4 regions of the Kosakonia sp. SMBL-WEM22 genome follow, and region 1 is predicted to be linked to each of the others. Evidence: predicted binding sites of a transcription regulator. Region 1 holds the regulator's gene; each other region holds the start of a gene.
What was found. The regulator PurR, encoded in region 1, represses purine synthesis genes. The targets are predictions, from matches to a motif close to CANGCAAACGTTTGCNTG.
Positions count from the first base shown of each region.

Region 2: purT (formate-dependent phosphoribosylglycinamide formyltransferase) is a predicted target of PurR. The motif match lies at 4,811-4,828, and genes of this name have one in related genera.
Region 3: purM (phosphoribosylformylglycinamidine cyclo-ligase) is a predicted target of PurR. The motif match lies at 4,580-4,597, and genes of this name have one in related genera.
Region 4: purE (5-(carboxyamino)imidazole ribonucleotide mutase) is a predicted target of PurR. The motif match lies at 4,397-4,414, and genes of this name have one in related genera.

Region 1 is NZ_CP051488.1:2,210,477-2,218,410, reverse strand. Features, by position in the region: gene HF650_RS10520 (alkene reductase) at 1-335, shown strand, start outside; gene gloA (lactoylglutathione lyase) at 431-838, shown strand; gene rnt (ribonuclease T) at 930-1,586, shown strand; gene HF650_RS10505 (omptin family outer membrane protease) at 1,617-2,555, opposite strand; gene HF650_RS10500 (Grx4 family monothiol glutaredoxin) at 2,784-3,128, opposite strand; gene HF650_RS10495 (C40 family peptidase) at 3,462-4,298, shown strand; gene HF650_RS10490 (MFS transporter) at 4,343-5,512, opposite strand; gene HF650_RS10485 (YnhF family membrane protein) at 5,679-5,768, opposite strand; gene purR (HTH-type transcriptional repressor PurR) at 6,066-7,091, shown strand; gene punR (DNA-binding transcriptional activator PunR) at 7,110-7,934, opposite strand, start outside.
Region 2 is NZ_CP051488.1:2,892,170-2,900,103, forward strand. Features, by position in the region: gene yobA (CopC domain-containing protein YobA) at 1-53, opposite strand, end outside; gene HF650_RS13805 (DNA polymerase III subunit theta) at 190-420, shown strand; gene exoX (exodeoxyribonuclease X) at 432-1,094, shown strand; gene ptrB (oligopeptidase B) at 1,095-3,149, opposite strand; gene HF650_RS13820 (tellurite resistance TerB family protein) at 3,228-3,893, opposite strand; gene yebF (protein YebF) at 3,988-4,290, opposite strand; gene HF650_RS13830 (YebG family protein) at 4,397-4,735, opposite strand; gene purT (formate-dependent phosphoribosylglycinamide formyltransferase) at 4,865-6,043, shown strand; gene kdgA (bifunctional 4-hydroxy-2-oxoglutarate aldolase/2-dehydro-3-deoxy-phosphogluconate aldolase) at 6,109-6,750, opposite strand; gene edd (phosphogluconate dehydratase) at 6,787-7,934, opposite strand, start outside.
Region 3 is NZ_CP051488.1:3,600,024-3,607,957, forward strand. Features, by position in the region: gene bepA (beta-barrel assembly-enhancing protease) at 1-762, shown strand, start outside; gene arsC (arsenate reductase (glutaredoxin)) at 775-1,134, shown strand; gene HF650_RS17275 (DnaA inactivator Hda) at 1,598-2,299, opposite strand; gene uraA (uracil permease) at 2,399-3,688, opposite strand; gene upp (uracil phosphoribosyltransferase) at 3,799-4,425, opposite strand; gene purM (phosphoribosylformylglycinamidine cyclo-ligase) at 4,660-5,697, shown strand; gene purN (phosphoribosylglycinamide formyltransferase) at 5,694-6,335, shown strand; gene ppk1 (polyphosphate kinase 1) at 6,631-7,934, shown strand, end outside.
Region 4 is NZ_CP051488.1:1,296,639-1,304,572, reverse strand. Features, by position in the region: gene HF650_RS06145 (substrate-binding domain-containing protein) at 1-896, shown strand, start outside; gene HF650_RS06140 (metal-dependent hydrolase) at 964-1,485, shown strand; gene cysS (cysteine--tRNA ligase) at 1,577-2,962, opposite strand; gene ppiB (peptidylprolyl isomerase B) at 3,137-3,631, shown strand; gene lpxH (UDP-2,3-diacylglucosamine diphosphatase) at 3,635-4,357, shown strand; gene purE (5-(carboxyamino)imidazole ribonucleotide mutase) at 4,486-4,995, shown strand; gene purK (5-(carboxyamino)imidazole ribonucleotide synthase) at 4,992-6,056, shown strand; gene mnmH (tRNA 2-selenouridine(34) synthase MnmH) at 6,269-7,342, shown strand; gene HF650_RS06105 (methionine ABC transporter permease) at 7,672-7,934, opposite strand, start outside.

The DNA.
Region 1 (7,934 bases):
TCTACCTGATTGAAGAGCTGGGTAAACGCGGTATCGCTTACCTGCACATGTCCGAGCCGGACTGGGCGGGCGGCGAGCCCTACAGCGAAACGTTCCGTGAAAAAGTGCGTGCGCGCTTCCACGGCCCGATTATCGGCGCGGGCGCATACAGCGTTGAGAAAGCGGAAGATCTGATAAATAAGGGGCTGATTGATGCCGTGGCCTTTGGCCGCGCCTATATTGCCAACCCGGATCTGGTCAAACGCCTGCAGCTGAAAGCAGAACTCAACCCGCAGCGCCCGGAAAGCTTCTATGGCGGCGGCGCGGAAGGCTATACCGACTACCCTTCTCTTTAAGAAGCGGATTGAGATTTGATAGCGGCCCGGATCGGCCGCTATACTAAAACCGTGTTTCGAACTGGAACGTTAACGCATTCATAAAAGAGGATATTATGCGCTTACTTCACACCATGCTGCGCGTCGGCGACCTGCAACGCTCAATCAACTTTTACACCAACGTGCTGGGCATGAAACTGCTGCGCACCAGCGAAAACCCGGAGTACAAATATTCGCTGGCTTTTGTCGGTTACGGTGATGAGAGCGAAGAAGCGGTCATTGAGCTGACCTACAACTGGGGTGTCGACAGCTATGAGCTGGGCACGGCGTATGGTCACATCGCCCTGAGCGTTGAAAACGCGGCGGAGTCCTGCGAAGCGATCCGTAAAAACGGCGGCAACGTCACCCGTGAAGCTGGCCCGGTTAAAGGCGGCACCACGGTTATCGCCTTCGTTGAAGATCCGGACGGTTACAAAATCGAACTGATTGAAGAGAAAGACGCCGGACGCGGTCTGGGTCACTGATCTCCCCGGGCGCGCAATGCGCCCGCTGTTTTACTTCTTTCCGTAAAATTTGCCATAATGCGCTGCCCTTTTTTCCTATCAAGAGATCCTGATGTCCGATAATGCTCAACTGACTGCTCTGTGCGACCGTTTTCGCGGTTTTTACCCTGTGGTAATCGATGTTGAAACCGCCGGGTTTAACGCCAAAACCGACGCCCTGCTGGAGGTCGCCGCCGTTACGTTAAAAATGGATGAGCAAGGCTGGCTAATGCCTGACAGCACCCTGCACTTTCACGTTGAGCCATTCGAAGGAGCTAATCTGCAGCCGGAAGCGCTGGCATTTAATGGCATCGACCCGACCAACCCGCTGCGCGGCGCGGTGAGCGAATATGATGCCCTGCATGCCATTTTCAAACTGGTGCGCAAAGGGATGAAAGACCAGAACTGCAACCGCGCCATCATGGTGGCGCATAACGCGACATTCGATCATGGTTTTATGATGGCCGCCGCCGAGCGTGCGGCGCTGAAACGTAATCCGTTTCACCCTTTTGTGACTTTTGATACCGCCTCATTAAGCGGGCTGGCGCTCGGTCAGACCGTGCTCTCTAAAGCCTGTGCGGCCGCCGGAATCGCTTTTGACGCTACGCAGGCACATTCGGCGTTGTATGACACGGAGCAGACCGCACAGCTGTTTTGTGAAATCGTTAACCGCTGGAAGCGGCTTGGCGGCTGGCCGTTGCCGACGCCAGAAGTCGATTCAGAAGCCTGAAAAAAAACCGGTCTGTTGACCGGTTTTTTATTAAAAGTGGTAGACCAGTCCGGCGGTGGTGAGCAGCGCGGAGTGTTCTATCCCGGCGCTATCCTTGAAAGCGGCACGCGCATAGGTACCCTCCTGAGAGAAGGTGGCGGTATTGGTCCCTTTTTTGTTTAACGTCCGGTCCCATGTGCTTTCCAGATAGAGCTTTACCTGCTGCGTGACGTAATAGCCGACGTTAGCCGAAAGGGAAAAACTCTGCTGGTGCCGGGTTGTATCCCGGAAGGTGATGCTGCGTAAGTAGTGCTGGTCTGTCGCCTGCGCACTTACCCAGCGGCTATATTTCAGACTGGTTCCTGCTTCAACATTGCCATAGCGATAATGACCGGTAAGGCCAACATAGGGTACGTTGAAGCGCTGTGAATATCCGAGTACTTTCACATCATCGAAATGGCCAACTTTTTCGCCATTATTACGGCTGAAGGTACCGCCGTGTGCAGAGAAGCTGGAACGGCTTTGCCGATAGCCGCCCATCACGCCAAGCCGCCAGCCAGGCTGGTGAACGAGCCACCCCGTCAGATGGAGATCCCACTGGTTAGCAAAATTGAGCCACGTATGAGGGTGAGAGCTGTGGTCAGTCCATCGGGATTGTGAAGCCTGCTGCCAGTCGTAATCATCCATCTTGCTGCCACTGTGCGCGACGGTTGCCCATCCGGACGCACCGAAAGTGAGCCATGACTGCACCGGCCACTCGATAGAGCCCTGCACCACGACAGCGTGACGATAGCGCCAGTCAAGCTCGCTGAGTTTGCGTCCGCCCTCATCGGTATCGTAGACCCGCTCCTTCGCCGTTCCGCTTAGGGTGCCCAGTGAGATAGTGGTCGTCACATCCTCCTTGCTTACCAGCGGCTGCTGCTGCGCCGTGACTGAAAAAGCAAAGAGAAGCGTCATCGACGCAATTATCTTGTCTATTTTTTTCATCATTCATCCTGAATTAAGGCAATCCTGTTCACAGCTCTTCGTCAGAAAAAGCATGCCTGGGTTTATGAAAATCATTAAAATAGGATAATTAACAATTAGTTACATTAGAAATTCATACAGTAATACCCAATGATTTAGGTTAAGTCAACGCGCCGCGAGCAGGTGACAGGCAATAAAAAAGGGCTCATGTCGAAACATGAGCCCTTTCAAGGCAGAGCCGATAACGCCGGGTTATTCGGCGTCCGGTACGCCTTTATACTTCGCTGCGGCCTCTTTGATCAGCGGCTGCAATTCACCACGCTGATACATCTCGATAATAATATCGCAGCCGCCAACCAGCTCACCCTCAACCCACAGCTGCGGGAAGGTTGGCCAGTTTGCGTATTTTGGCAGTTCGGCACGGATATCCGGGTTTTGCAGGATATCCACATAGGCAAAACGCTCGCCGCATGCAGAGAGCGCCTGAACGGCCTGGGCGGAGAAACCGCAGCTTGGCAGTTTCGGCGAGCCTTTCATGTACAGCAGAATCGGGTTCTCAGCGATCTGGCGCTGAATTTTTTCAAGAGTCTCACTCATTGTCTTTGCTTCCTTCAACTTCTTCTACGGCAGAGATCGGACATTGTAGCGGGTCAGGCTTACTTCGGAAAATAACATTTTATTCACCGCGCGGATTTAAGGTGTTACAGGCACGATAAGGTAAAGGTGATTTGAGCCAACTCGCCATGGTTCAGGCGGCGAAAAATCGGCTTTTAGCGAAACGTTTTGCTCCTTTTTTTGCGCTTGTTAACGAAACGACGCTACAGATGCAAAAACAGTATTAACGTTTGGGCTTTTTATAGATTAGAATCGACGAGTTTTTTAAATCATACGCAAGCATTATAGATGCCTGCCCTAACAGGGGATTGCTCAGTGGCGCGGATACCAAAAGCTTCAATCACGCTCTGTGCTTTGTTGTTCACCACGTTGTCTTTCACGCCATTAGCGAGCGCTTCTGAACAAGCGCCAGCCTCGGCCGTGCAAAAAACACATCTGGCGAAAGCATCCGAACGTAAGAAAAAAAACGGTTCTACCAAAACAGTAAAGAAAAGCAGTGGCACTTCGGCAGAAAAAGCCAGCAGTAAAAAAACCGCAAAAAATAAAACCTCGACCAAAAAGAAAAGCAGCGCTACCCCGCAGAAAACCGCTAAAACTCCCTCGCGTCGTAAAACTTCAGGCTCACTGAAAACAGCATCCGTTACGTTGACTGAGAAGTGTACGCCGCGCAAAGGCCACAAGCCGCACTGTATTAAAGTGAAAAGCAGCCAGACCCGCACGCTGGCTGACGTGCATAAACTGCGCGTGCAAAAAGTGCAAAAAACCGCGATGTCGAAGCTGATGAATCAGCTTGGTAAACCCTACCACTGGGGCGGCTCTTCGCCGAAAACCGGTTTTGATTGCAGTGGGCTTGTTTATTACGCCTACAAAGATCTGGTGAAGTTCCGTATTCCGCGTACCGCCAATGAGATGTATCACCTGCGTGACGCCTCGCCGGTTAACCTGCGCGAGCTGGAGAGCGGCGATCTGGTCTTTTTCCGCACTCAGGGTCGTGGCACGGCCGATCATGTTGGCGTTTATGTTGGTAACGGCAAATTTATCCAGTCACCGCGTAGCGGCCAGGATATTCAGGTTACCTCATTAAGCGAAGATTACTGGCAGCGCCACTATGTTGGTGCGCGCCGCGTTGTGACGCCGAAAACCATTCGCTAATCCCCTCTCCCACCTGCCGCTCTCGCGGCAGGTGTTACTTCGCCTTACTCCGCTGCGGCACAGACGCGCGACGCTGAATTACGCCCGGAGAAGAGCACCAGCAGCAGCCCCAGCCCGGCAATAATCGCCCCCATCACCGGAACAAACGTGTAACCGAGGCCGCCGGAGATCACCGCGCCGCCTGCCGCCGCGCCAAGGGCATTACCCAGGTTAAATGCGCCAATATTGACCGATGACGACAGCCCCGGAGCTTCATGGGCAACGCGCATCACGCGCATCTGCAACGGTGGCACCACCGCGAAGGTTGCCGCGCCCCACACTACCATGGCGATTGCCGCGCCGATCTCGCTGCGTGCCAGCAGCGGGATTGCCAGCATGATCGCAATCAGCAGCAGCAAAAACCCTTTTAGGGTACCGGTTACTGAGCGATCCGCCAGTTTCCCGCCCAGATAGTTACCCATAGAAAAACCAACGCCAATCAGCACCAGCATGGCGGTGACAAACCCCGGCGTGGCGTCGGTCAGCGTGCGCAACACCGGCGAGATGTAGGTGTAAAGAGTGAACATTGCGCCGGCACCGAGCACCGTAGTCAGCAGCGCCGTCAGCACCTGTGGGCGCATCAGCACCGCCAGTTCGTTGCGCACATTGGGTCGCGCGCCCGCACCGCCTTGCGGTAAGGAGAAGAAGAGCGAAACCATGGAGATCACCCCAAGCCCGGCGGTTGCCATAAAGGACATGCGCCAGCCGATGGTTTCCCCAAGCCAGGTGGCGGCGGGCACTCCGCCAATATTGGCGATGGTCAGCCCCATAAACATCGTTGCCACCGCGCTGGCCTGCTTCTCTTTCGCGACAACGCTTGCGGCGACCACCGAGCCAAGCCCGAAGAACGCGCCGTGATTAAGGCTGGTGATAATACGGGCGATCATCAGGGTGGCGTAATCCGGCGCAATGGCGGAGAGCACATTGCCGACGGTGAAAATCGCCATTAAGAAAATCAGCGCATTGCGACGGCCACGATGAGAAAGTAACAGCGTCATCAGCGGCGCGCCCACCATAACGCCGATGGCGTAGGCGCTGATCAGCATCCCCGCCGCTGGAATGGAAACCCCAACGCCCTGCGCAATCACCGGCAGTAATCCCATCGGGGAGAATTCGGTGGTCCCAATCCCAAACGCGCCAATCGCCAGCGCAAGCAGGGGGAAATTTATTTTCATCTTTTGACTCCGAAATGAACATGCGACCCTCAGCCAGGCCGCGAAAAGGCAAAAGTATGACAGCTGTCACAAAAAACAGAAGTGAGCGGGAGGAGAAAAGTTAATTGCGCAACGAGGAACAATGGTGGCGCAAGAATCGAGGGAGAGGGCTCTCCCTCGCATCAGATCAATGCAGTGCAGCGGTCAGCGCGCCGAAAACAATCAGGCTCAGAACGATGACGGTGGTGAAGAGTGAATACTTAAGATCGGTGCTCATCAATTTTTCTCCATTTAATTTCCCCACAAAAAGTGAGCCTGCGCATTTTTGCACAAATTTTCTGAAAAATCTTGCGCGATTTGGCAGCATAAACGTTTTAATACTTCCCCTTTTGCTCAAGATCAGCCAAAATTCGACGCTAAATTTATTAGCGTACCGGCCATTGACTCCCCTCCTGACGTCCAGTGTCGTTTTCCCGGCGTACCGCACTCACTTTGATGAGTTCAGGGTGATTAAAGGCAAACGTTTACCTTGCGAATTATCAGGAGCTTACGATATGGTCTGGAGTAATATCTGATGGCAACGATTAAAGATGTCGCGAAACGAGCAAACGTTTCCACTACAACCGTATCACATGTAATTAACAAAACCCGTTTCGTCGCCGAAGAGACGCGCAACGCCGTCTGGGCGGCAATCAAAGAGCTGCACTATTCGCCAAGCGCCGTCGCCCGCAGCCTAAAAGTGAATCACACCAAATCGATTGGTCTGCTGGCGACCAGCAGTGAAGCGGCCTACTTCGCCGAAATCATCGAAGCGGTTGAGAAGAAGTGTTTCCAGAAGGGCTACACCCTGATCCTCGGCAACGCGTGGAACAGCCAGGAGAAGCAGCGCGCTTACCTGTCGATGATGGCGCAAAAACGTGTCGATGGCCTGCTGGTGATGTGCTCGGAGTACCCGGAAACCGTACTCACCATGCTGGAGGAGTATCGTCATATTCCCATGGTGGTGATGGACTGGGGAGAATCGAAAGCAGACTTCACTGATTCGGTGATTGATAACGCTTTTGAAGGCGGCTATATGGCCGGCCGTTACCTGATTGAGCGCGGGCATCGCGACATCGGCGTGATCCCGGGCCCGCTGGAGCGCAACACTGGCGCAGGTCGTCTGGCCGGTTTTATGAAGGCGATGACCGAGGCGATGATCAACGTGCCCGAGCACTGGATTGTGCAGGGGGACTTTGAGCCGGAATCCGGCTACCGCGCCATGCAGCAGATCCTCGGCCAGTCCTCGCGCCCGACCGCGGTCTTCTGCGGCGGCGACATTATGGCGATGGGCGCGCTCTGCGCCGCCGATGAGATGGGGCTGCGCGTGCCGCAGGATATCTCCGTCATCGGTTATGACAACGTGCGCAACTCACGCTTCTTCACCCCGGCGCTGACGACGATTCATCAGCCGAAAGACTCGCTGGGTGAAACGGCCTTCACCATGCTGCTCGATCGCATTGTGAACAAGCGCGAACAGTCGCAGTCGATTGAAGTGCATCCGCGCCTGGTGGAGCGCCGCTCGGTGGCCGATGGCCCCTTCCGCGACTACCGCCGTTAATCCCTTCCCGCGGGAGCCTTACTCCGGCTCCCGCAGCCACTCTCTATTCAACGTTTCACTGTCGCCCAGATAATCCAGTAGCCAGTTCAGCGCAGGCGACGCCTCGCTTTGTTGCCATGTCAGGCAGCAGGCGGCATCCGGAAACGGGTTTTCCAGCTCAAGCGCCACCCAGTCGCCGCTATCAAGCCGTGGCCGGGCAAAATGGGCTGGCACCATCCCTACACAAAGCCCCGCCGACAGGCACGCTTCCGACGAGGCCCAGTCTGGCACCATCACCCGTTTCTGGTTATCCAGCAGCCAGGTAATACGCTTTGGCAGCGAGCGGGAGGTATCCTCCTGGATCAGCGATGGCCAGTTGCGCAACGTCTCATCGCTTAACGGACCGTTGAGCTGCGCCAGCGGATGCTGACGTGAGACGACACACTTCCAGCTCAGGGTGCCCATATCACGAAAGGCATAGCGGCCACCGACCGGGATCGCCTGCGTGGCCCCAATCGCCAGTTCAACGCGGCCATCGGCGAGCGCATCCCAGACGCCGTTAAACACCTCCTGGTAGACCACCAGCTCGACATCACTGAAGTGGCGATAAAAATCGACAATCATCTGCCGGGTGCGGGCGGGTTTCACAATGTTATCGACAGCAATCGGCAACTGCCCGCGCCAGCCATTGGCGATCTGCTGACACTGCTGGCGGGTGATCACCATTTTTTTGATAACAGATCGCCCCTCCTTTAAAAACCAGACCCCGGCGGGGGTTAATTCTACGTCGCGGTGACGGCGCACAAACAGCGGCACCGCCAGCCACTCCTCCAGCTGACGCACGGTGTAGCTCACCGCTGAGGG
Region 2 (7,934 bases), 680 kb from region 1:
AGTGTGGTGATGAGGGCAAAAGCGCGTAAGCGCTGCGTCGGGGAGATAAGCATAGAATCATTCCTTTTTGTTATGCATACGATATAGAGGATAAACCTGTACAATAGTTGAGTCGAGACTCATCGCCGCCACGCTTGTCTTTCTGCGACAGCCTTAGTAACTTTTGCCGCCTGAACTGAGGAGAACTTCATAATGACCAATCTTGCGCAGCTCGAACAAGAAGAGATGGATAAGGTGAATGTCGATCTGGCCGCCGCCGGCGTTGCCTTTAAAGAGCGTTACAATATGCCGGTTATTGCCGAAGCGGTGGAGCGTGAGCAACCCGAACATCTGCGCGGCTGGTTTCGCGAGCGTCTGATTGCCCACCGCCTGGCCTCCGTCTCGCTCTCTCGCCTCCCCTATGAGCCGAAAGTGAAATAATGGAGCCGACTATGTTACGAGTTATCGATACAGAAACCTGCGATTTGCAGGGCGGTATCGTCGAGATCGCCTCGGTGGATGTGGTCGACGGGAAAATCGTCAATCCGCAGAGCCATCTGGTACGTCCCGATCGCCCCATCAGCCCGCAGGCGATGGCCATCCATCGCATCACCGAAGCGATGGTGGCCGATCAGCCGTGGATCGAAGAGGTCGTGCCTTACTACCACGGCAGTGAGTGGTATGTGGCGCATAACGCCAGTTTTGACCGCCGTGTGCTGCCAGAGATGCCCGGCGAGTGGATCTGTACCCTGAAGCTGGCGCGTCGTTTATGGCCGGGGATCAAATACAGCAATATGGCGCTCTACAACTCACGCAAACTCAGCGTAGAGACGCCAGCCGGTCTGCATCACCACCGCGCGCTGTATGATTGCTACATCACCGCGGCCCTGCTGATTGACATTATGCAGGTCTCGGGCTGGAGCGCGGAGCAGATGGCTACCATCACCGGACGCCCGGCGCTAATGACTACCTTTACCTTTGGTAAATACCGCGGCAAACCGGTTGCTGAGATCGCCGACCGCGATCCGGGCTACCTGCGCTGGCTGTTTAACAACCTTAACAGCATGAGCCCGGAGCTGCGTTTAACGCTTAAACACTACCTTGGCGAGGGGTGATTACCCTTTACCGGGCAGTGTCCCCTGCGCCAGCGCGATCAGAAACGCATACTCCAGCGCGACCCCTTCGTAGGATTTGAACCGCCCCGATTTACCGCCGTGCCCTGAATCCATATCGGTACAGAGCAGCAGCAGATTGTCGTCGGTTTTATATTCCCGCAGTTTCGCCACCCATTTCGCCGGCTCCCAGTACTGTACCTGCGAATCATGTAGCCCGGTGGTCACCAGCATATGCGGATAGGGGTGCGCGCCAATGTTGTCGTAGGGGCTGTAGCCCTTCATATAGTGATAGTAAGTCTCATCCTGCGGATTGCCCCACTCCTCAAACTCGCCGGTCGTTAAAGGGATCGACTCATCAAGCATGGTGGTGACCACATCGACAAAGGGCACCTGGGCAATCACGCCGTGGTAGAGAGAGGGGCGCATATTGATCACCGCGCCCATCAGCATGCCGCCCGCGCTGCCGCCCATCGCATAACAGTATTGCGGTGAGCCGTAGCCCTGCTCCAGCAAACTGTCGGTAACATCAATAAAGTCATTGAAGGTGTTCTGCTTATTGAGGAATTTCCCCTCTTCGTACCAGGCATGACCCAGCTCGCCGCCGCCGCGAATATGCGCTATCGCGCAGACAAAACCGCGATCCAGCAGGCTCAGGCGGCTGCTGCTAAAGTCTGCATCGATACTTGCTCCGTAGGAGCCGTAGCCGTAGATCAGCAGCGGGTTTTCGCCTTTGCGGAAATGGTTATGGTTGTAGACCAGCGAGACGGGCACTTCAACGCCGTCCCGAGCGACCACCCACAGATGCTCACTGCGATAGTCGCTGGCGTCAAAGCCCGCCACTTCTGTTTGCTTCAGCACACGCCGCTCGCCGGTATCCATATCAAGCTCAAACAGGGTATCCGGCGTGGTCATTGAGGAGTAACCGTAACGTAGCCGCGAGGTTTCCGGCTCGGGATTGTAAGCAAGCCAGGTGACATAGGCCGGATCGTCGAAGGCGATACCGATCACCTCACGGGTTTTACGGTTGATCTGCCGCAGGCTTGTCAGGCCGCGCTGCCGCTCTTCGACCACCAGCCAGTCGGTAAAGAGAGTAAATCCTTCCAGCATAATGTGATCGCGGGCGGGGATCAGCGCTTCCCAGCGCCGTTCATCACGTACTTTGGTGCGATAGAGGCCAAAGTTTTTCCCGTCGCGGTTGGAACGCAGGTAGAAGGTGTGCTGGTAGTGATCGAGGCTGTACTCATGCTCTTTGCGCCGTGGTAAAAAGCAGAGCGGCTGCGCATCCGGCAGTTCGGCATCGAGCAGCAGTACTTCGCTGGTGGTGGCGCTGGCAAGGTGAATGGTGATGTAGTGCTGGGAGGTGGTTTTGCTCAGCCCAACGTAAAAGGTGTCATCTTTCTCTTCGTAGACCAGCTCATCCTGCTGCGTCGGCGAACCGACGGTGTGCCGCCAGACCTGATAGGGCAGCAGCGTGGTGGCATGTTTACGCACGTAGTAGACGGTCTCGGAATCATTCACCCAGACAAAGTCTGGCGAGACGTTATCGAGCACCTCCGGATACCAGTTGCCGGTCTCCAGATTGCGAAAGCGCAAACCATACTGCCGCCTGGAGAGGAAATCTTCCGCCAGCGCCATGATGGTGTTGTCGGGCGAGATATCGAGACCGCCCATGGTGTAAAACTCGCTGTGCGAGGCGCGCTGGTTGGCATCCAGCAGGGTGATCCAGTCGTCCCATTCAGCGCTGAGCACCGACTGACGCTGATAGATGGCGTACTCATTGCCCGGCTCATAAATGTGTCGGTAACGATAGCCGTTACGAATATAGGGCGCGGAGACTTCGCGCTGCGGAATGCGGGAGATGATCTCCTGCAGCAGGTCATCCTGCAGGGCCTGCTGAGAGGCCATCACCTCGCGCCCGTAATCGTTCTCCTGATGCAGATAATCAAGCACCACTGGCTGAGAGCGCGTGTCGTCCCGCAGCCAGTAGTAATTATCGACGCGTGTATCGCCATGAACAGTCATGGCGTGGGGGATCTGTTTTGCTTTCGGCAACATAGCACTTATCTTTTTTCTGTTTTCCATCCTATAAGGGTGGCAAAACAAACGCGCGTTGCAAGCGAAACGTTATAGCGCTCAGGCTGTAAGGGCGCGTTTTTGCTGCTGAAGATCCTGTTCGATGCCTTCGCGGACATCCTGCGGCACCTTCAGCGCATCGCCCAGCGCATTGAGATAGCTGCGCTCCATAAAGTGATCGATGTCGATAACCGCACAGCTGAGGAAGTAGAGCTCCAGTGCCTCCTCCTCATTTTTGACACCCTGCGCCAGCCACGCTGGATCGAGAGGCTGCTCCAGCGCTTTCGCCACCAGCTCACGCCCCTGGGTTTCGATGCCCGCTTCGCGCAGCTGCGCTTCGATTGCCGCCTGTTCCTGCTCATCAATATGGCCATCGCTCTTCGCCGCAAAGACCAGTGCCACAATCAGGCGCTCAGTGCGCACGTCCAGCGGCGATTGCTGCTGGCCAAACTGCGGCTCGTCCTGATGGGTTTCACGGATGCGATCTTTGTATTTGTTCCACAGCACCGTGCCGGCCACCGCCCCGCCACCAACCAACAGCGCGCCGGTACCATATTTGGTGAGCAGTTTGCGCGATGATTTGTTGGCAACCAGCAGACCGGCAAGGCCGCCCAGCGCACCCGGCACCAGAAGCTTATTTAAGCCCTGGCCCTCTGCGGAGGAAGAGGATGGCGATGCAGCGCTTTTCTGCCCCAGCAGCGACTGTAGTTGATTTAACCAGTTCATTTTTTTCCCTCGCTTAACATCTTTGTCAGACAAGAGTAAGCGAGGGGGATGTCAGGAAGTGTCTGTATCTGGAAAGAATAGGAAAAGTAGGGTGCTACGGCTGAGGTGTGTACGCCGCGCTGCCCGCCGGGCAGTCGACCCTGACGCGATAATGTATATCGGCGCTTTTACCGCGTACGGTGAGCGGCACCGTCCACTTGTCACCCTTGCCGGTCACCTCTTGCGGATTAACCCATACCACCGGATCCGCCTGACCAATTTTTTTCTGATCATCCGCCCAACGCACAATGCGGTTTTGCAGATAGTCGCGCTTAACGCTGGCGGCGATGCCCTCAGCGTTAAGCCCTTCACAGGAAGGAAATTTCACGACCTTCTCTGCGGCAGCGTTTGCCGCCATGCTGCCCGCCAGCAAAAACAGACCGGTTACTACCCCTGCTATTTTCATGCTTATCTCCTGGTTAATATCCATTCAAAGCATGGTACAAATTACTGGCGGTGCAAGATCAGGCGACTTTAGCCCGCTTGCTGGCGCTTTTAATATCAACCGCGTCAGAGGATTGATCTGCAGCGGCTTTTGCCGGGGAAGCGCCCTCTTCGCTCTCTGTTCCAGGCAGTTTGCCGGATTTCAGAATACCGTTGAGCGCATCTTTTTGCTCGGCGAGCCACATCGCCATGCGTTCACGGGTCTCCTCTTCCAGAGCTACCGGACCGGTGCCTAACCAGTCACCCAGCACTTCCGCCAGGTCGAGCATTTTATCGTAAGCATCGGCTTCCTTTTTGCTGGCAAAAGACATCTTTTCCTCACCTTCGCGAATGACTACGTATTTAACTTCTACCGCCATGATGCAGCCTCGTCTTACTGTGTATTTGTACAGTATAATAGCGCGATGAAAAAACCACCGCAAGTGAAAAAGACAGACGCAAACGTTTTCGTTATACTGCGCCCACTTTTTTTCTAATGGTACTTCGCTATGACTCTTTTAGGAACTGCGCTGCGTCCGGCAGCCACGCGTGTGATGTTGTTAGGCTCAGGCGAGCTGGGCAAAGAAGTGGCTATTGAATGTCAGCGGCTCGGTATCGAAGTCATTGCGGTTGACCGCTATGCTGACGCGCCAGCGATGCAGGTCGCGCACCGATCCCATGTGATTAACATGCTTGATGGCGAGGCGTTAAAAGCGCTGGTCGCTGTGGAGAAACCGCACTTTATTGTGCCGGAGATCGAAGCCATCGCCACCGATGCGCTAATTGAGCTGGAGGCCACCGGTCAACATGTGGTTCCCTGCGCGCGCGCCACAAAATTGACGATGAACCGCGAGGGGATCCGTCGCCTTGCAGCAGAGGAGCTGCGGTTACCCACCTCGGCCTACCGTTTTGCCGATAGCGAAGAGAGCTTCCGCCAGGCGGTAAGCGAAATTGGCCTGCCCTGCATCGTGAAACCGGTGATGAGCTCTTCAGGCAAAGGGCAGAGTTTCATTAAATCTATCGACCAGCTGGCAACGGCGTGGGCCTATGCACAAGAGGGTGGTCGCGCCGGTGCTGGCCGCGTCATTGTCGAAGGCGTGGTGAAGTTTGATTTTGAAATCACCCTGCTGACTATCAGCGCGGTAGACGGCGTCCACTTCTGCGCACCCGTGGGACACCGTCAGGAGGATGGCGATTATCGTGAATCGTGGCAGCCGCAGCAGATGTCCGCCACGGCGCTTGAGCGCGCCCGGCAGATTGCCCGTGAGGTGGTGCTGGCGCTGGGAGGACATGGTCTTTTCGGCGTTGAACTCTTTGTCTGTGGCGATGAGGTGATCTTCAGCGAAGTCTCGCCGCGCCCGCACGATACGGGAATGGTGACGCTGATATCGCAGGATCTCTCTGAGTTTGCCCTGCATGTACGCGCCTTTTTAGGCCTGCCGATTGGCGCGATCCGCCAGTACGGCCCGGCCGCCTCTGCGGTGATTTTGCCGCGTCTGCACAGCCAGAATGTCACCTTTGATAATCTGCACCACGCCGTTGATGCAGGCGTGCAGCTGCGTTTGTTCGGCAAGCCGGAGATTGAAGGATCGCGCCGTCTGGGCGTGGCGCTGGCCGTCGCAGAGAATGTTGAGAGTGCGGTCGCCCGCGCCGTGGCCTCAGCCAACGCGGTGCAGGTTAACGGATAAAAAAAGCCCGGTGCGCATAGTGCGTCCGGGCTTGTTATCAGGCGGGTGTGATACCCGCCTGCTGATTACAGCTTCGCACCCTCAACGGCTTCGCGTGCCAGTTTGGTGATGCGTTCGTAATCGCCTGCTTCCAGCGCGTCGGCCGGAACCAGCCACGAGCCGCCGATGCAGAGCACGCTTTTCAGCGCCAGGTAGTCACGGTAGTTCGCCGGAGAGATGCCGCCGGTCGGGCAGAAACGCACCTGCGAGAAGGGACCGGCAATGGCCTGCAGCGCTTTGGTGCCGCCATTCGCTTCCGCCGGGAAGAATTTAAACTCTTTCAGGCCGTAATCCATGCCCAGCATCAGCTCGGAAACGGTGCTGATACCTGGGATCAGCGGAATGGTGCCTTCGGTTGCCGCTTTCAACAGCGGCTCGGTCAGCCCGGGGCTGATAGCGAACTGCGCGCCCGCTTCGGTAACTTCCGCCAGCTGCTGCGGATTCAACACGGTGCCAGCGCCGATAATGGCTTCCGGGACCTCTTTGGCAATGGCGCGGATAGCGTCAATCGCGCATGCGGTGCGCAGCGTCACTTCCAGGACGCGAACGCCACCAGCAACCAGCGCTTTCGCCATCGGGACAGCGTGCTCCAGTTTGTTTACCACGATCACCGGTACAACCGGGCCGGTCTTCAGGATGGCTTCTGCACTTGTTTTCCAGTTTTTCATCAATCTTTTCTCTCGCCAGAATAAAATCTTGTCGTCTTAAAAAGTGATACAGGTTGCGCCCTGCTCTGCGCCGGAGAGCTTCTCTCGCAGCGCGCCGAACATTTCACGGCCTGTGCCCACGCGCATCGCGCTAAGGTCAGGAATATGCGGCTGACGTGCGGCAAGTTCGTTGTCAGCAACCAGCAGGGTCAACTCACCTGTCTGCCCGTTAACCCGGATAATGTCGCCATCACGCACTTTTGCCAGCAACCCACCATCATAAGCTTCGGGTGTCACATGGATTGCCGACGGCACTTTACCTGATGCCCCTGACAGCCGTCCATCGGTAACTAAGGCAATTTTGAAACGGCGGTCCAATAATACACCAAGTGGCGGCATCAGTTTATGTAATTCTGGCATACCATTGGCTTTCGGCCCCTGATGACGCACCACCACTACACAATCGCGATCCAGCAGACCTGCTTCAAAGGCCGGTAATACGTCATGCTGGCTCTCAAACACCACCGCAGGCGCTTCAATGACCTGGTTCTCTACCGGCACGGCGGAGGTTTTCATCACCGCGCGCCCGAGGTTGCCACTCAGCACTTTGGTGCCGCCATGCTGTGAAAAAGGGTTATCGATGGTGGCGATAATCGAATCATCCAGCGACGCGGTAGCGCCTTCACGCCAGTCGAGCTCGCCATTGTTGAGCCACGGCTCCTGGGTGTAGCGCGTCAGGCCGAAACCGGCCACGGTGTTCACCTCTTCATGCAGTAGACCGCCCTTCAGCAGTTCGCGCATCAATACCGGCACACCGCCCGCCGCCTGGAAGTGGTTGATGTCCGCCGGGCCGTTCGGATAGAGACGCGCAAGCAGCGGCACCACTTCAGAGAGTTCGGAGAAGTCATCCCAGTTAATAATGATGCCCGCCGCGCGCGCCATCGCCACCAGGTGCATGGTGTGGTTAGTCGATCCGCCGGTTGCCAGCAGGGAGACGATGCCGTTGACCACCACTTTTTCATCGATCATTTTGCCGAGCGGCATCCATTCGTTACCGTTGCCGGTCAGGCGCGTCACCTGGCGAGCAGCGGCTTCGGTCAGCGCTTTACGCAGCGGTGCATCCGGGTGAACAAACGAGGAGCCAGGCAACTGCATACCCATAAACTCAATCACCATCTGGTTGGTATTGGCGGTGCCGTAGAAAG
Region 3 (7,934 bases), 1.4 Mb from region 1:
TACTCCAGCCGTCCGCCGGAAATTTTGCTGACGCACCCCCTGCCGGAGAGCCGCCTGTCTGATGCCCGTAACCGCGCCAACCAGATGCGCCCGGTGGTGGTGCAATCCTCTGAGTCGTTCTATATGGCAAAGGCCCGCACCCTGGGCATGTATAACTCTGGACGTAACCAACTGACCGACGATCTGCTCGACAGCTGGGCAAAAGGCAACGTGCGCGAGCAGCGCGCGGCGCAGTATGGTCGGGCGCTGAAAGCGATGGAGGCGAAAGATTTTGCCGGCGCGCAGAAGCTGTTGCAGCCGCTGCTGAGCGCGGATGCGAACAACGCCTGGTATCTCGATCTGGCGACGGATATCGATCTTGGCCTGAATAAAAGCGGCGAGGCGATTAAACGCCTGAGTGGTGCAAGCGGGCTGAAGAACAACCCAGTGCTGCAACTCAACCTGGCGAACGCTTACTTACAGGGCGGTCAGCCGGCGCAGGCCGCGCAGATCCTCAACCGCTACACCTTCACCAATAAAGACGATATCAACGGCTGGGATCTGCTGGCGCAAACAGAAGCGGCGCTCGGCAACCGCGATCAGGAGCTGGCGGCACGCGCAGAAGGCCAGGCACTGATCGGCAGGCTCGACCAGGCGATCACACTGCTGAGTAGTGCCAGCGCGCAGGTAAAGCTCGGCAGCCTGCAACAGGCACGCTATGACGCGCGAATCGACCAGCTGCGCCAGATGCAGCAGCGCTTCCGCCCGTATGAAAAGATGTAATCAGGAGAAAAAATGTCAAACGCGGTAAAAATCTACCATAACCCCCGCTGCTCCAAGAGCCGTGAGACCCTGAGCCTGCTGCAGGCCAACGGCGTTGAACCGGAGGTGGTGCTCTACCTTGAGACGCCGCCGGATGCGGCAACGATCCAACAGCTGTTGCAGTGGCTTGGCATGTCGAGCGCGCGGGAGTTGATGCGCACGAAAGAGGATCTCTATAAAGCGCTCAACCTCGGCGACAGCACGTTATCCGAAGCGGCGCTGCTGCAGGCGATGGTGGAGAACCCGAAACTGATCGAGCGCCCCATCGTGGTCGCTAATGGTCAAGCGCGAATCGGCCGACCGCCGGAAAGCGTGCTGAAGATCTTGCGCTAACAGCGGATGACATCTTGTAGGCCGGATAAGGCGATACGCCGCTATCCGGCAGAAGCAGCCACAAAGCATTGCCGGATGGCGCTCACGCTTATCCGGCCTACGCAGCAGACCATAAGCCATCGAGCACCATAAGCCTTTGTAGGCCGGATAAGGCGGCACGCCGCCATCCGGCAGAAGCAGCCACAAAGCATTGCCGGATGGCGCTCACGCTTATCCGGCCTACGCAGCAGACCATAAGCCATAGTGCACCATAAGCCTTTGTAGGCCGGATAAGGCGGCACGCCGCCATCCGGCAGAAGCAGCCACAAAGCATTGCCGGATGGCGCTCACGCTTATCCGGCCTACACAGCAGACCATAAGCCATAACGCACCATAAGCCTTTGTAGGCCGGATAAGGCGGCACGCCGCCATCCGGCATGGGCAGCAAACCGCAAGCACATTTTGGTCGGTTAAACCCAAAGACCTACAGCTGCAGAATATCTTTCACAAACGGGATGGTGAGCTTGCGCTGGGCGGTAATGGAGGCGCGATCCAGTTGATCGAGGGTGTCGAACAGCGTGCGCATCTCGCGATCCAATCTTTTTAGCAGAAATCGGCCCACGTCTTCCGGCAACTCAAAGCCGCGAATGCGCGCACGCAGCTGCAATGCTTGCAATTTGTCCTCATCGGAGAGCGGCTGCAGCTTGTAGATCTGCCCCCAGTCGAGACGCGAAGCCAGATCCGGCAGGCCGAGATTGAGCTGGCGCGGCGGCCGATCACCGGTGATCAGCAGGCGGGTTTTGCCCTGCTCCAGAATGCGGTTGTAGAGGTTAAAGATCGCCATCTCCCACGGCTCATCGCCGGCAATGCACTCGATATTATCGATGCAGACCAGCGAGAGGTGCTCCATCCCTTCCAGCACGTCCGGCACGAACCAGGTGCGTTTATCGAGCGGCACATAGCCCACGGCATCGCCGCGCTGAGAGAGTTCGGCGCAGGCGGCATGCAACAGATGGCTTCGCCCCGCGCCTTCGCGCGACCAGAAATAGATGTAACCGCTGTGCGCCTCGCGCAGAACGTTTTGTAACGCCGCCAGTAAGGAGGGGTTATCACCCGGCCAGAAACTCGCAAAGGTTTCATCATCGGGTAAAAATAATGGCAGGGAGAGCTGTGCCGGCGTGTTCAGAGGTACCTCAACAGGGCTTACAAAAAACGCAGTGAGTCTATCATAAAAATCGACGCCGTTTGAACCGGGCGCGAGGCCCGGTGCAATTCTGTGCGCGAGTTACGGTTTCGCCTGCTCATTTTCGGAGGCATCCAGCACCACCTCTTCCGGGCGCAGCACGCTAATCAGCTTGAAAATCAGGCTCAGGCCAACGCCGACAATGGTCGCCAGCGCCATACCTTTCAGCTCTGCCGCGCCGATATGTACCTTCGCGCCGCTGACGCCAATAATCAGGATCACCGACGTGAGGATCAGGTTTTGCGCTTTGCTGTAGTCCACTTTCGACTCGATCAGCACGCGGATCCCCGATGCCCCAATCACCCCGTAGAGCAGCAGCGACACGCCGCCCATCACCGGTACCGGAATGATCTGGATCGCCGCCGCCAGTTTGCCGACGCAGGAGAGCAGAATGGCGATAATCGCCGCCCCGCCAATCACCCAGGTGCTGTAGACGCGGGTGATCGCCATCACGCCAATATTTTCACCGTAAGTGGTATTCGGCGTGGAGCCGAAGAAGCCGGAGATCATCGTCGACAGGCCGTTAGCGAACATCGAACGGTGCAGGCCAGGGTCGCGGATCAGATCGCGTTTGACGATATTGGCCGTCACCACCAGATGCCCGACGTGCTCGGCAATTACCACCAGCGCCGCCGGCAGAATAGTGAAGATCGCGAACCACTCAAAGCGCGGCGTGTAGAACGTTGGCAGCGCGAACCAGTGTGCCTGGGCGATAGGTGTGGTATCGACAACGCCCATGGCGAAGGAGAGCGCATAGCCCGCCAGCACGCCGATCAAAATCGGGATAATTGCCAGAAAACCGCGGAACAGCACCGAACCAAAGACCGTGACCGCCAGCGTTACCAGCGAAATGGTGATGGTTTTACTGTCGGCGCTCTGCCCGTCCGGCGGCAGCAGGCCAGCCATATTCGCCGCCACGCCCGCTAACTCGAGCCCGATCACCGCCACAATGGCGCCCATCGCTGCAGGCGGGAACATTACATCCAGCCAGCCGGTGCCCGCTTTTTTTACAATCAGCGCCACCAGGCAGAAGAGCACGCCGCACATAATGAAGCCGCCCAGCGCCACTTCATAGCCCAGCGGCAACAGCAGCAGCACCGGCGAGATAAAGGCGAAGCTGGAGCCGAGGTAAGCAGGGATTTTCCCCTTGCAGATAAAGATATAGAGCAGCGTTCCGACACCGTTGAACAGCAGCACGGTGGCCGGGTTGATATGAAACAGGATTGGCACCAGCACGGTTGCGCCAAACATGGCGAACAAGTGCTGCAAACTAAGCGGGATCGTCTGCAAAAGCGGCGGTCTTTCACTCACCCCGATAGCACGGCGCGTCATAGTGTTTTCCTCTGAGTGTTGTTGTTAATCTCCCCGTCCGGTGCGGCGGGCAGTGTTTTGTTTCCCAAAAAAAAGCCGACTATCAAAGTCGGCTTTCATTGTGTTGTCAGTTACTTCGTACCAAAAATCTTATCGCCGGCATCGCCGAGCCCCGGGATGATGTACCCCTGCTCGTTAAGCCCCTGGTCGATAGAAGCGGTGTAGAGTTCGACATCCGGGTGCGCTTTCTCCAGCGCCGCGACGCCTTCCGGCGCGGCCACCAGCACCAGCACCTTGATACTGGTGCAACCAGCGTTTTTCAGCAGATCGATGGTGGCGATCATGGAACCGCCGGTCGCCAGCATCGGGTCAACCACCAGCGCCATACGCTCGTCGATGTTCGATACCAGTTTCTGGAAGTAAGGCACCGGCTCCAGTGTCTCTTCGTTGCGGTAGATACCAACAACGCTGATGCGCGCGCTTGGCACGTGCTCCAGCACACCTTCCATCATCCCCAGACCGGCGCGCAGGATCGGCACCACGGTAATTTTCTTACCCTTGATCTGGTCGATCTCTACCGGGCCGTTCCAGCCTTCGATAGTCACCTTCTCGGTTTCCAGATCCGCAGTAGCTTCATAAGTCAGCAGGCTGCCTACTTCTGAGGCGAGTTCACGAAAGCGTTTGGTGCTGATGTCGTTCTCTCGCATCAGGCCCAGCTTGTGTTTGACGAGTGGGTGTTTTACTTCCACGACCTTCATACTCTTCTCCTTCCGCTGACAGGTGGCAACCACAAAAAAAATCGCCGGATTATACCGCTTTTTTCCCGTTTCGCTACAGGCAGCCGCTTGATCGCGATCAATTCGGCTGGAGATGAGTATAAAACAATAATCGACCGCGCCCTGCAACAATGGACTCGCAAACGTTTGCCTTGGCTGTTAGAATTGCGCCGAATTTTTATTGCTACCGCTAGAAAACGCGTGGGGACAGAAGCAGTGACCGATAAAACCTCTCTCAGCTATAAAGATGCCGGTGTCGATATCGACGCGGGCAATGCTCTGGTAGACCGAATCAAAGGCGTGGTGAAGAAGACCCGTCGCCCGGAAGTGATGGGCGGGCTGGGCGGCTTCGGCGCGCTGTGCGCGTTGCCGCAAAAATATCGTGAGCCAGTTCTGGTTTCCGGCACTGATGGCGTAGGCACCAAGCTGCGTCTGGCGATGGATCTGAAACGTCACGACACCATCGGTGTCGACCTGGTGGCGATGTGCGTTAACGATCTGGTGGTACAAGGCGCAGAGCCCCTCTTCTTTCTCGACTACTACGCCACCGGCAAGCTGGATGTTGATACTGCAGCCAGCGTGATCAACGGTATCGCCGAAGGGTGTTTGCAGTCCGGCTGCGCGCTGGTCGGCGGCGAAACGGCAGAGATGCCGGGCATGTATCACGGCGACGACTACGATGTGGCCGGTTTCTGCGTCGGCGTAGTAGAAAAATCAGAGATTATCGACGGTAGCAAAGTCGCCGACGGCGATGTGCTGGTTGCCCTGGGTTCCAGCGGCCCGCACTCCAACGGCTACTCGCTGGTGCGCAAAGTGCTCGAAGTGAGTGGCGCCGATCCGCTGACCACGCAGCTGGAAGGAAAATCCCTGGCCGATCATCTGCTGGAGCCGACGCGTATTTACGTCAAATCCGTGCTGGAGCTGATTGAAAAGGTTGAGGTTCATGCCGTTGCGCACCTCACTGGCGGCGGTTTCTGGGAGAATATTCCGCGCGTACTGCCGGATAACACCCAGGCCGTTATCGACGAATCCTCCTGGCAGTGGCCGGCGGTGTTTGACTGGCTGCAGAGCGCCGGTAACGTCAGCCGTCACGAAATGTACCGCACCTTTAACTGCGGCGTCGGCATGGTGATCGCCCTGCCCGCGCAGGAAGTGGATAAAGCCATTGAGCTGATGAATGCCAAAGGTGAAAAAGCATGGAAAATCGGTATGATCAAAGCTTCCGATTCCAGCGAGCGTGTGGTCATTGAATGAAAAACATTGTGGTGCTGATTTCCGGCAACGGCAGTAATTTGCAGGCAATTATCGACGCCTGTAAACAGAAGAGAATCAATGGCACCCTGCGGGCAGTTTTCAGCAACAAGGCCGACGCGTTCGGCCTTCAGCGTGCGCGGGAAGCGAATATTCCCGCCCATGCGCTGAGCGCAGATCAGTTTGCCAACCGCGACGCCTTCGATCGTGAATTGATGCAGGAGATTGACGCTTACGCGCCGGATCTCGTGGTGCTGGCGGGTTATATGCGCATTCTCAGCCCGGCATTTGTCGCCCACTACGCCGGTCGCCTGCTCAATATCCACCCCTCCCTGTTACCGAAATATCCCGGTTTGCATACCCACCGCCAGGTGCTGGAAAACGGCGATGAAGAGCATGGCACCAGCGTGCACTTTGTCACTGACGAACTGGATGGCGGCCCGGTGATTTTGCAGGCGAAAGTGCCGGTGTTTGCGGGTGATAGCGAAGAGGATATTACCGCCCGCGTGCAGGCGCAGGAGCATGCAATCTACCCGCTGGTGGTGAGCTGGTTTATCGAAGGTCGCCTGACCATGCAGGACGGCGGTGCCTGGCTTGATGGCCTGCGTTTACCACCCGAAGGGTATGCAGCGGACGAATAATTGCCCTATTCACCGGCAGCGGTTTACGCGGGCTGGCTATTTTCCGTGCCGGAGAGACGAAACCGCCTCCGGCACACTCCCCTTCTCACCACTCCGCACTATTTTTCATCACGTTAAGCAATAAAACTGATTACTGTCATACTTTTTTGCCACAGTTGGACATCTGCTAATAAAGCTCGCCATAATAAGTTGTCTTATACGAAGGAACGCCAGCAACGTTCACCTGCAAGTCGGAGCACCGCATGTGCGAGAGGGAGTGGCCGTGCTTCGAGAAAGAACCGGAGTGTAAACAGGAATGGGTCAGGAAAAGTTATATCTCGAAAAAGAACTAAGCTGGTTGTGCTTTAACGAACGCGTGCTTCAGGAAGCCGCGGACAAAAGTAACCCCCTTATTGAACGTATGCGTTTTTTGGGGATCTATTCCAATAACCTTGATGAGTTCTATAAAGTCCGTTTCGCCGAGCTTAAGCGGCGGCTGATCATCAGTGAAGAACAGGGCGTGGCGACCAATTCACGTCATCTGCTGGGCAAAATTCAGTCTCGCGTATTGAAAGCCGACCAGGAGTTCGACGGGCTCTATAACGACCTGCTGCTGGAGATGGCGCGTAATCAGATCTTCCTGATTAACGAGCGTCAGCTCTCGCAAAACCAGCAAAGCTGGCTGCGCAGCTACTTTAAACAGTACCTTCGCCAGCACATCACGCCGACGCTTATTACCCGCGAAACCAATCTGGTGCGCTTCCTGAAGGATGATTACACCTATCTGGCGGTGGAGATCATTCGCGGTGACGATATCCGCTACGCGCTGCTGGAAATTCCTTCCGACAAAGTCCCGCGCTTCGTTAACCTACCACCGGAGACGCCGCGCCGCCGCAAGCCGATGATTCTGCTGGATAACATCCTGCGCTACTGCCTGGATGATATCTTTAAAGGCTTCTTCGATTACGACTCGCTCAACGCCTACTCGATGAAAATGACCCGTGATGCCGAATATGATCTGGTGCACGAGATGGAGTCGAGCCTGATGGAGCTGATGTCCTCAAGCCTGAAACAGCGCCTTACCGCCGAGCCGGTGCGTTTTGTCTACCAGCGCGATATGCCGGATGCGATGGTTGAGATGCTGCGTGAAAAACTGACCATCTCCCGCTACGACTCTATTATCCCCGGCGGGCGTTATCACAACTTCAAAGACTTTATTGGCTTCCCTAATGTCGGCAAAGCCAACCTCGTCAACAAACCGCTGCCGCGCCTGCGCCACGTCTGGTTTGATAAATTCCGCAACGGTTTCGACGCCATCCGCGAGCGCGATGTGCTGCTCTACTACCCCTATCACACTTTTGAGCACGTGCTGGAGATGCTGCGCCAGGCGTCGTTCGACCCGAACGTGCTGGCGATCAAAATCAACATCTACCGCGTGGCAAAAGATTCACGCATCATCGACTCGATGATCCACGCCGCGCATAACGGCAAAAAAGTGACCGTGGTGGTGGAGCTGCAGGCGCGCTTTGATGAAGAGGCCAATATTCACTGGGCCAAACGGCTGACGGAAGCGGGCGTGCAGGTGATCTTCTCCGCGCCGGGCTTAAAAATCCACGCCAA
Region 4 (7,934 bases), 910 kb from region 1:
CGATTGCCGCACTCGGGTATGTGCATAACGTCGCGGCGGCGAATCTGCGCGCCAACACCTCCAATCTTATCGGCCTTATCCTGCGCGACTTCAGCGACAGCTTCTCAATCAAAGTGATGGCCAGCATCGTGCAGGAGCTGGAAAAGCACGGCTTTATGGTCTTTCTCGGCCAGCCGCTGAATGATGGCGATCACCTCGAGCGCAGCCTGCTCTCCTTTCAACAACAGGGTGTGGCTGGCGTGATTTACCTCTCGTGTGATACGCGGTCACTCACCCTGCCCGCACAACTGCAACAGTGCGCGCTGCCGCTGGTGGTGGTCTCGCAATCGCTACTGGAGGAGCCTTGTGATCTGGTGATGCGCGATAACCGCCAGGCCGCCGCGCTGGCGACCCGTTACCTGATTGAACGCGGTCATCGCAATATTGCCTATATTGGCGGTATTGAGGGAGATGTGATCCGCCAGCAGCGGCTGCTCGGTTTTCGCCACGCAATGAACCAGCACGGCCTGATGCTGCGCGATGGCGCGACGCCCGCCTGCCGCGGCGACACGGAAGCGGCCAGCCGCGCCACCCGCCAGCTGCTGGAACAGCACAACACCATCACCGCCCTGCTCTGCCACTCGCCCGATGCGATGATTGGCTCAATAAGCGGCATTCATCACACCGGGCGCACCGTCGGGAAAGATCTCTTTTTAACCCAGCAGGTGGCGCTGGTCGGCTTCGAAGATATGCTGCATATCAACCTCACCTCACCGGCGTTTACCTATGTCTCCTCCGCCAGTGAAGAGAGCGGTCGCCAGGCCGCCGGGCTGATGATGCGCAAGCTCAAGGAGCCGCAGTTACAAACGCAGCGCATTACCCTCTCCGGGCAGCTTGTCGTGCGCGAATCTGCCTGACACACAAATCAGGCGTGAAGCGTGCAAATTAGCCGCTATAATCCCTTTTTTCTCAGGGAGATGCTCTATGCCAACCATCATTACGCACGCTGCTGTTCCGCTCTGCCTCGGGCTTGGCCTCGGCAGTAAAGCCATTCCACGGGGTTTGCTGCTGGCGGGAATGGGGCTTGCCATGCTGCCGGACGCCGATGTGCTGGCGTTTAAATTCGGCGTCGCTTACGGTGATGTTCTGGGCCACCGCGGTTTTACCCACTCCCTGCTGTTCGCCTTCGTCGCCCCGCTGCTGGTTGCCTGGCTCGGGCATAAGCGCTTTAAGGCCAGCCTCATGCGCTGTTGGGCTTTCCTCACCGTCTCCCTGCTGTCGCACAGCCTGCTGGACTCCATCACTACCGGCGGGAAAGGGGTTGGCTGGCTCTGGCCGTGGTCGGATGAACGCTTTTTTGCGCCGTGGCAGGTGATCAAAGTCGCGCCGTTCGCCCTGTCGCGCTACACCACGCCCTACGGGCACCAGGTGATCCTCTCAGAGCTGATGTGGGTATGGCTGCCGGGCGTGGTGGTGATGGGATTATTGTGGTGGCGCAGACGGTAAGGTCGCTCAGTAAAAAGAAAAGCCGCCATCCGGCACAGCGCGGATGGCGGCTTCGATAAACGGACAGCGCGAGCGCCTGTCCGGTCAGAGATTACTTACGACGCCAGGTGGTGCCCTGCGGGCCATCTTCCAGCACGATGCCCATCTCGTTCAGGCGATCGCGCGCGGCATCAGCCGCCGCCCAGTCCTTCGCTTTACGCGCATCCAGACGCTGCTGAATAAGCTGCTCAATTTCCGCGACTTCGCTCTCATCCGCCTGCGCACCGCTCTGCAGGAAGAGATCCGGGTTCTGCTCCAGCAGCCCCAGCACGCCCGCGAGTTTACGCATATGCGAGGCCAGCGCGTTTGCCGCATGGGCATCTTCCGTTTTCAGGCGGTTCACCTCACGCGCCATATCAAACAGCACCGAGTAAGCTTCCGGCGTGTTGAAGTCATCATCCATCGCTTCAATAAAGCGCGCTTCAAAGGCTTCACCGCCCTCAGGTGCCACCGAGGCATCGGTTCCGCGCAGCGCGGTGTAGAGACGCTCCAGCGCCGAGCGGGCCTGCTTGAGGTTCTCTTCGCTGTAGTTGAGCTGGCTGCGGTAGTGACCCGACATCAGGAAGTAGCGAATGGTTTCCGCATCGTAATACTTCAGCACGTCGCGCACGGTAAAGAAGTTACCCAGCGATTTGGACATCTTCTCGCGGTCAACCATCACCATGCCGGAGTGCATCCAGTAGTTAACGTACTCGCCATCATGCGCGCAGGTCGACTGGGCGATTTCGTTTTCGTGGTGCGGGAACATCAGATCCGATCCGCCGCCGTGAATATCAAAATGCGACCCCAGCTGTTTGCAGTTCATCGCCGAACACTCAATATGCCAGCCCGGACGCCCTTCGCCCCACGGTGACGGCCAGCTCGGCTCGCCCGGCTTGGACATCTTCCACAGCACGAAATCCATCGGGTTGCGTTTGATATCTGCCACTTCGACGCGTGCGCCCGCCTGCAGCTGATCGAGATCCTGGCGTGAAAGCTGACCATAGTTCGGATCGCTTGGCACGGAGAACATTACATCGCCATTATCCGCGACATAGGCGTGACCGCGCGCCAGCAGGCTCTCGGTGATCTCAATAATTTCGTGAATATGGTGCGTCGCGCGCGGTTCGCTATCCGGGCGCAGAATATTGAGGGCGTCAAAATCGGTGTGCATCTCGGCGATCATGCGATCGACCAGCGCCACAAAATCCTCACCGTTCTCATTGGCACGTTTGATGATTTTGTCGTCGATATCGGTGATATTGCGCACATACTTCAGCTTATAGCCGATGAAACGCAGATAGCGCGCGACGACGTCAAAAGCGACGAAGGTACGGCCATGACCGATGTGACAGAGATCGTAAACAGTGATACCACACACGTACATGCCGACTTCCCCGGCATGGATAGGTTTGAATTCCTCTTTTTGGCGCGTCAGTGTATTAAAAATTTTTAACATCGAAGATTCCATGTAGACGTGTGTGGGCGTGAAAACCGTATATATTACCTGTAATTCAAACCCGAAGCAGCTCACTTTGCAAGGTGATCCCGCCTCGCGCTTATGCTATAACAAGCCACTATATCTGACCCACATCCGGGTCTACGCACCACACTATCAGAACAGGATGCAATAATGGTTACTTTCCACACTAATCACGGCGATATCGTAATCAAAACCTTTGATGACAAAGCGCCTGAAACAGTTAAAAACTTCCTGGACTACTGCCGTGAAGGTTTCTACAACAACACCATTTTCCACCGTGTGATCAACGGCTTTATGATTCAGGGCGGCGGTTTTGAACCGGGTATGAACCAGAAAGTGACGAAAGATCCGATCAAAAATGAAGCCAACAACGGCCTGAAAAACACCCGTGGCACGCTGGCAATGGCGCGTACCCAGGCTCCGCACTCCGCCACCGCACAGTTCTTCATCAACGTTGCGGACAACGACTTCCTGAACTTCAGCGGTGAAAACCTGCAGGGTTGGGGCTACTGCGTCTTCGCAGAAGTGGTTGAAGGGATGGACGTGGTCGACAAGATCAAAGCGGTCTCTACCGGTCGCAGCGGCATGCACCAGGACGTTCCGAAAGAAGATGTGATCATCGAAAGCGTGGACGTCAGCGAGTAATTCGTGGCAACACTCTTTATCGCAGATCTGCATCTGCACACTGAAGAACCGGCGATCACCGCCGGTTTTCTCCATTTTTTAGACGGCGTTGCCCGTCAGGCCGATGCGCTCTACATTCTGGGCGATCTCTTTGAAGCCTGGATTGGCGACGACGATCCCAACCCACTGCACCAGCGCGTCGCAAGCGCCATCCGCGCACTCGTGGACAGCGGCGTCCCCTGCTATTTCATTCACGGTAACCGTGATTTTCTGCTCGGCAAGCGCTTTGCCCGTGAAAGCGGCATGCAGCTTCTTCCGCAGGAAAAGGTGCTCAACCTCTATGGACGTAATGTGCTGATTATGCACGGCGATACGCTCTGCACCGACGATGCAGGCTACCAGGCTTTTCGCGCCAAAGTGCATCAGCCGTGGCTGCAAACTCTCTTTCTCGCCCTGCCGCTTTTTATACGCCATCGCGTGGCGGCAAAAATGCGCGCCGGCAGCCGTGCCGCCAACAGCAGCAAATCGCTGGCGATCATGGATGTCAACCAGCAGGCCGTTATCGAGGCGATGGAAAAGCATCGCGTTCAGTGGCTGATCCACGGTCACACGCACCGCCCTGCCGTTCATCAACTGACCGCGAATGATGCGCCCGCCTGGCGCGCTGTACTCGGTGCCTGGCATAGCGAAGGGTCAATGATACGCGTCAGCGAAAACGACGTAGAGTTAGTGCAATTTCCCTTCTGAAATGCCCTCTGCTCACCCCTCGAATCCGGCAAACTTCACTGCGCAACCGTTTTCCTTGCCTTTTTTCCATGCTATTCTCTCTGCCCTCTGAAGTAGTCTGAAGCACACCCACAGGAGTTTTGAGACGCATGTCTTTAAGCAACCAACCGGCGCGCATCGCCATTGTTATGGGTTCTAAAAGCGATTGGGCCACCATGCAATTCGCCGCAGAAATCCTCGATACCCTGAATGTCCCGCACCATGTTGAAATCGTCTCTGCCCACCGTACGCCCGACAAACTGTTCAGCTTTGCCGAACAGGCGGAGCAAAACGGCTTTCAGGTGATTATCGCAGGCGCCGGCGGCGCGGCGCATCTGCCGGGCATGATTGCCGCCAAAACCCTGGTGCCGGTGCTGGGTGTGCCGGTACAGACCGCGGCTTTAAGCGGTGTCGATAGCCTCTACTCCATCGTGCAGATGCCGCGCGGTATTCCCGTCGGGACGCTGGCGATTGGTAAAGCGGGCGCGTCAAACGCGGCGCTGCTGGCCGCGCAGATCCTTGCCCAGCATGATGCAGAACTGCATCAGCGCCTGGCCGACTGGCGCCAGGGGCAGACGGATGAAGTGCTGGATAACCCGGATCCACGGGGTGCGGCATGAAACAGGTCTGTATATTGGGCAACGGCCAGCTTGGGCGCATGCTGCGCCAGGCGGGCGAGCCGTTAAGCATTGCCGTCTGGCCGGTCGGGCTGGACGACGCACCGGAAGCGGTGCCGTTTCAGCAGAGCGTGATTACCGCCGAGATTGAGCGCTGGCCGGAAACCGCGTTAACCCGCGAGCTGGCGCGCCATCCGGCGTTTGTGAACCGCGACGTTTTCCCGGTGATTGCCGATCGCTTCACGCAAAAACAGCTGTTCGACAAACTCAACCTCGCTACCGCACCGTGGCAGTTGCTGGCGGACAAAAGCGAGTGGCCGGGCGTGTTCGGGCGTCTGGGCGAGCTGGCTATCGTGAAGCGCCGCGTTGGCGGTTATGACGGTCGCGGCCAGTGGCGTTTACGCGCAGCCGATATCGATCAGCTGCCGGATGAGTGCTACGGCGAGTGCATCGTTGAGCAGGGGATCAACTTCTCCGGCGAAGTGTCGCTGGTCGGTGCCCGCGCCCACGATGGCAGCACCGTCTTTTATCCGTTGACCCACAACCTGCATCAGGATGGGATCCTGCGCGCCAGCGTGGTCTTCCCGCAGCCGAATGCCAAACAGCAGCAGCAGGCGGAAGCGATGCTATCGGCGATTATGCATGAGCTGAACTATGTCGGCGTGATGGCGATGGAGTGTTTTGTAACCCCTGGCGGGCTGCTGATCAATGAGCTGGCACCGCGCGTGCACAACAGCGGCCACTGGACGCAAAACGGTGCCTCAATCAGCCAGTTTGAGCTGCATCTGCGCGCAATTGTCGATTTGCCCCTGCCGCCGCCGGTGGTTAACAGCCCGTCGGTGATGATCAACCTGATCGGCAGCGATCTCAATTACGACTGGCTGAAGCTGCCGCTGGTGCATCTGCACTGGTATGACAAAGAGGTGCGCGCCGGGCGTAAAGTAGGCCATCTCAACCTGAATGACAGCGATACCGGCCGCCTCAGCGCGACGCTGGAAGCGCTGGTGCCGTTACTGCCCCCCGAATACGCCAGCGGCATTGCCTGGGCGCAGTCGAAGCTGTAAGGGTAACAGCTGCCGGATGGCGGCTTGCGCCTTATCCGGCCTACATTCGTGATGCTGATGGTTCTGTAGGCCTGATAAGCGAAGCGCCATCAGGCAAAATCCCCCTGCCCCCACACCGTAGGCCGGATAAGCGCAGCGCCATCCGGCAAAAATCCCCACAATCGTCACATTCAGGCGTAAACTCGGCAGCAGTTTTTACAGAAGGACGCCCGATGAACGACGCCACCGATTATCTCGCCATCCTGCGGGATCACACCCCTCTTATTGATGTTCGCGCCCCGATTGAATTTGCCAAAGGCGCGATGCCCGCCGCCATCAACCTGCCGCTGATGAATGACAGCGAACGCGCTGCCGTTGGTACCTGCTATAAACGCGACGGCGCTGAAGCCGCGTTGCGGCTTGGTCATCAACTGGTTAACGGCGACACCCGCGAGCAGCGGATCGCGGCGTGGATCGCAGCCAGTAAACGCGCCCCAAACGCCCTACTCTGCTGCGCGCGCGGCGGTCAGCGTTCGCACATTGTGCAGCAGTGGCTGCATGAACGGCAGATTGACCTGCCGCTAGTCGCAGGCGGCTATAAAGCGCTGCGCCAGGCGGCAATTGAAGCGACTCAGGATCGCATTCAGCGCCCGCTACTGCTAGTCGGCGGCTGTACCGGCAGCGGCAAAACCCTGCTGGTACGCGAGCACCCTAACGGAATCGATCTCGAGGGGCTTGCCCACCACCGCGGTTCATCGTTTGGCCGTACGGCTAAGGCGCAGCACGCGCAGGCGACGTTTGAAAACCACCTGGCGGCCGCGCTGCTCAACGTGTCGCCGCCATTCTGGCTGCTGGAGGATGAAGGCCGGGCGATTGGCGCAAACCATCTGCCCGAAGCCCTGCGCGAACGCATGGCGCAATCGCCGGTGGTAATAGTCGACGATCCGTTTGAGCTGCGCCTTGAGCGGCTGCGCGAGGAGTATTTTGTGCAGACCCTGCAGGCTTTTATTGACCGTGACGGTGAAGAGGCAGGATGGGAGGCTTATGCGGAGTATCTGCGCCACGGGCTGTTTGCCATTCGCCGCCGGCTCGGTTTACAGCGCTATGAGCAATTGACCGTGCATCTGGAAGCGGCACTGGCTGAGCAGCATCATAGCGGCACCACAGAGGCGCATTTCGCCTGGCTCGCTCCGCTGCTGGAGGTCTATTACGATCCGATGTATCGCTACCAGCTGGAGAAACGCGCGCCGATCGTCCATTTTCGCGGCACATTCAAAGAGGTGTCTGCCTGGCTGGCGGCGCAGTGAAGCGTGCCGGATGGCGCTAACGTTTATCCGGCCTACATATCGTGATGTCTATGGGTTTGGTAGGCCTGATAAGCGAAGCGCCATCAGGCGTTTGCCGCACCGAACCCGATTGCCGGATGGCGGCGATGCCTTATCCGGCCTACATACCGTGATGCCGATGGGTTTTGTAGGCCTGATAAGCGAAGCGCCATCAGGCAGTTGTGGCAACCGTGCACAATGCCAGACCGATTGCCGGATGGCGGCGGTGCCTTATCCGGCCTACATTCCTTGCTGCCGATGGATTTGTAGGCCTGATAAGCGAAGCGCTATCAGGCACACTTCCTGAGGTCTTAATGCCGGTCGCGTTTATCGGCGCGTTTCGCCAGCCAGTCGCCAATAACCTGCACAATCTGCACCAGAATAATCAGCGCCACGACGGTGACGATCATCACCTGGGTTTCATACCGGTAATAGCCGAAACGGATCGCAAGATCGCCGACCCCGCCGCCGCCGACAATCCCCGCCATTGCCGAATAGCCAATCAGACTGACCAGCGTAATGGTTAAGCCGCGCAGCAGCCCGGCGCTCGCTTCCGGCAGCAGCACGGTGCAGA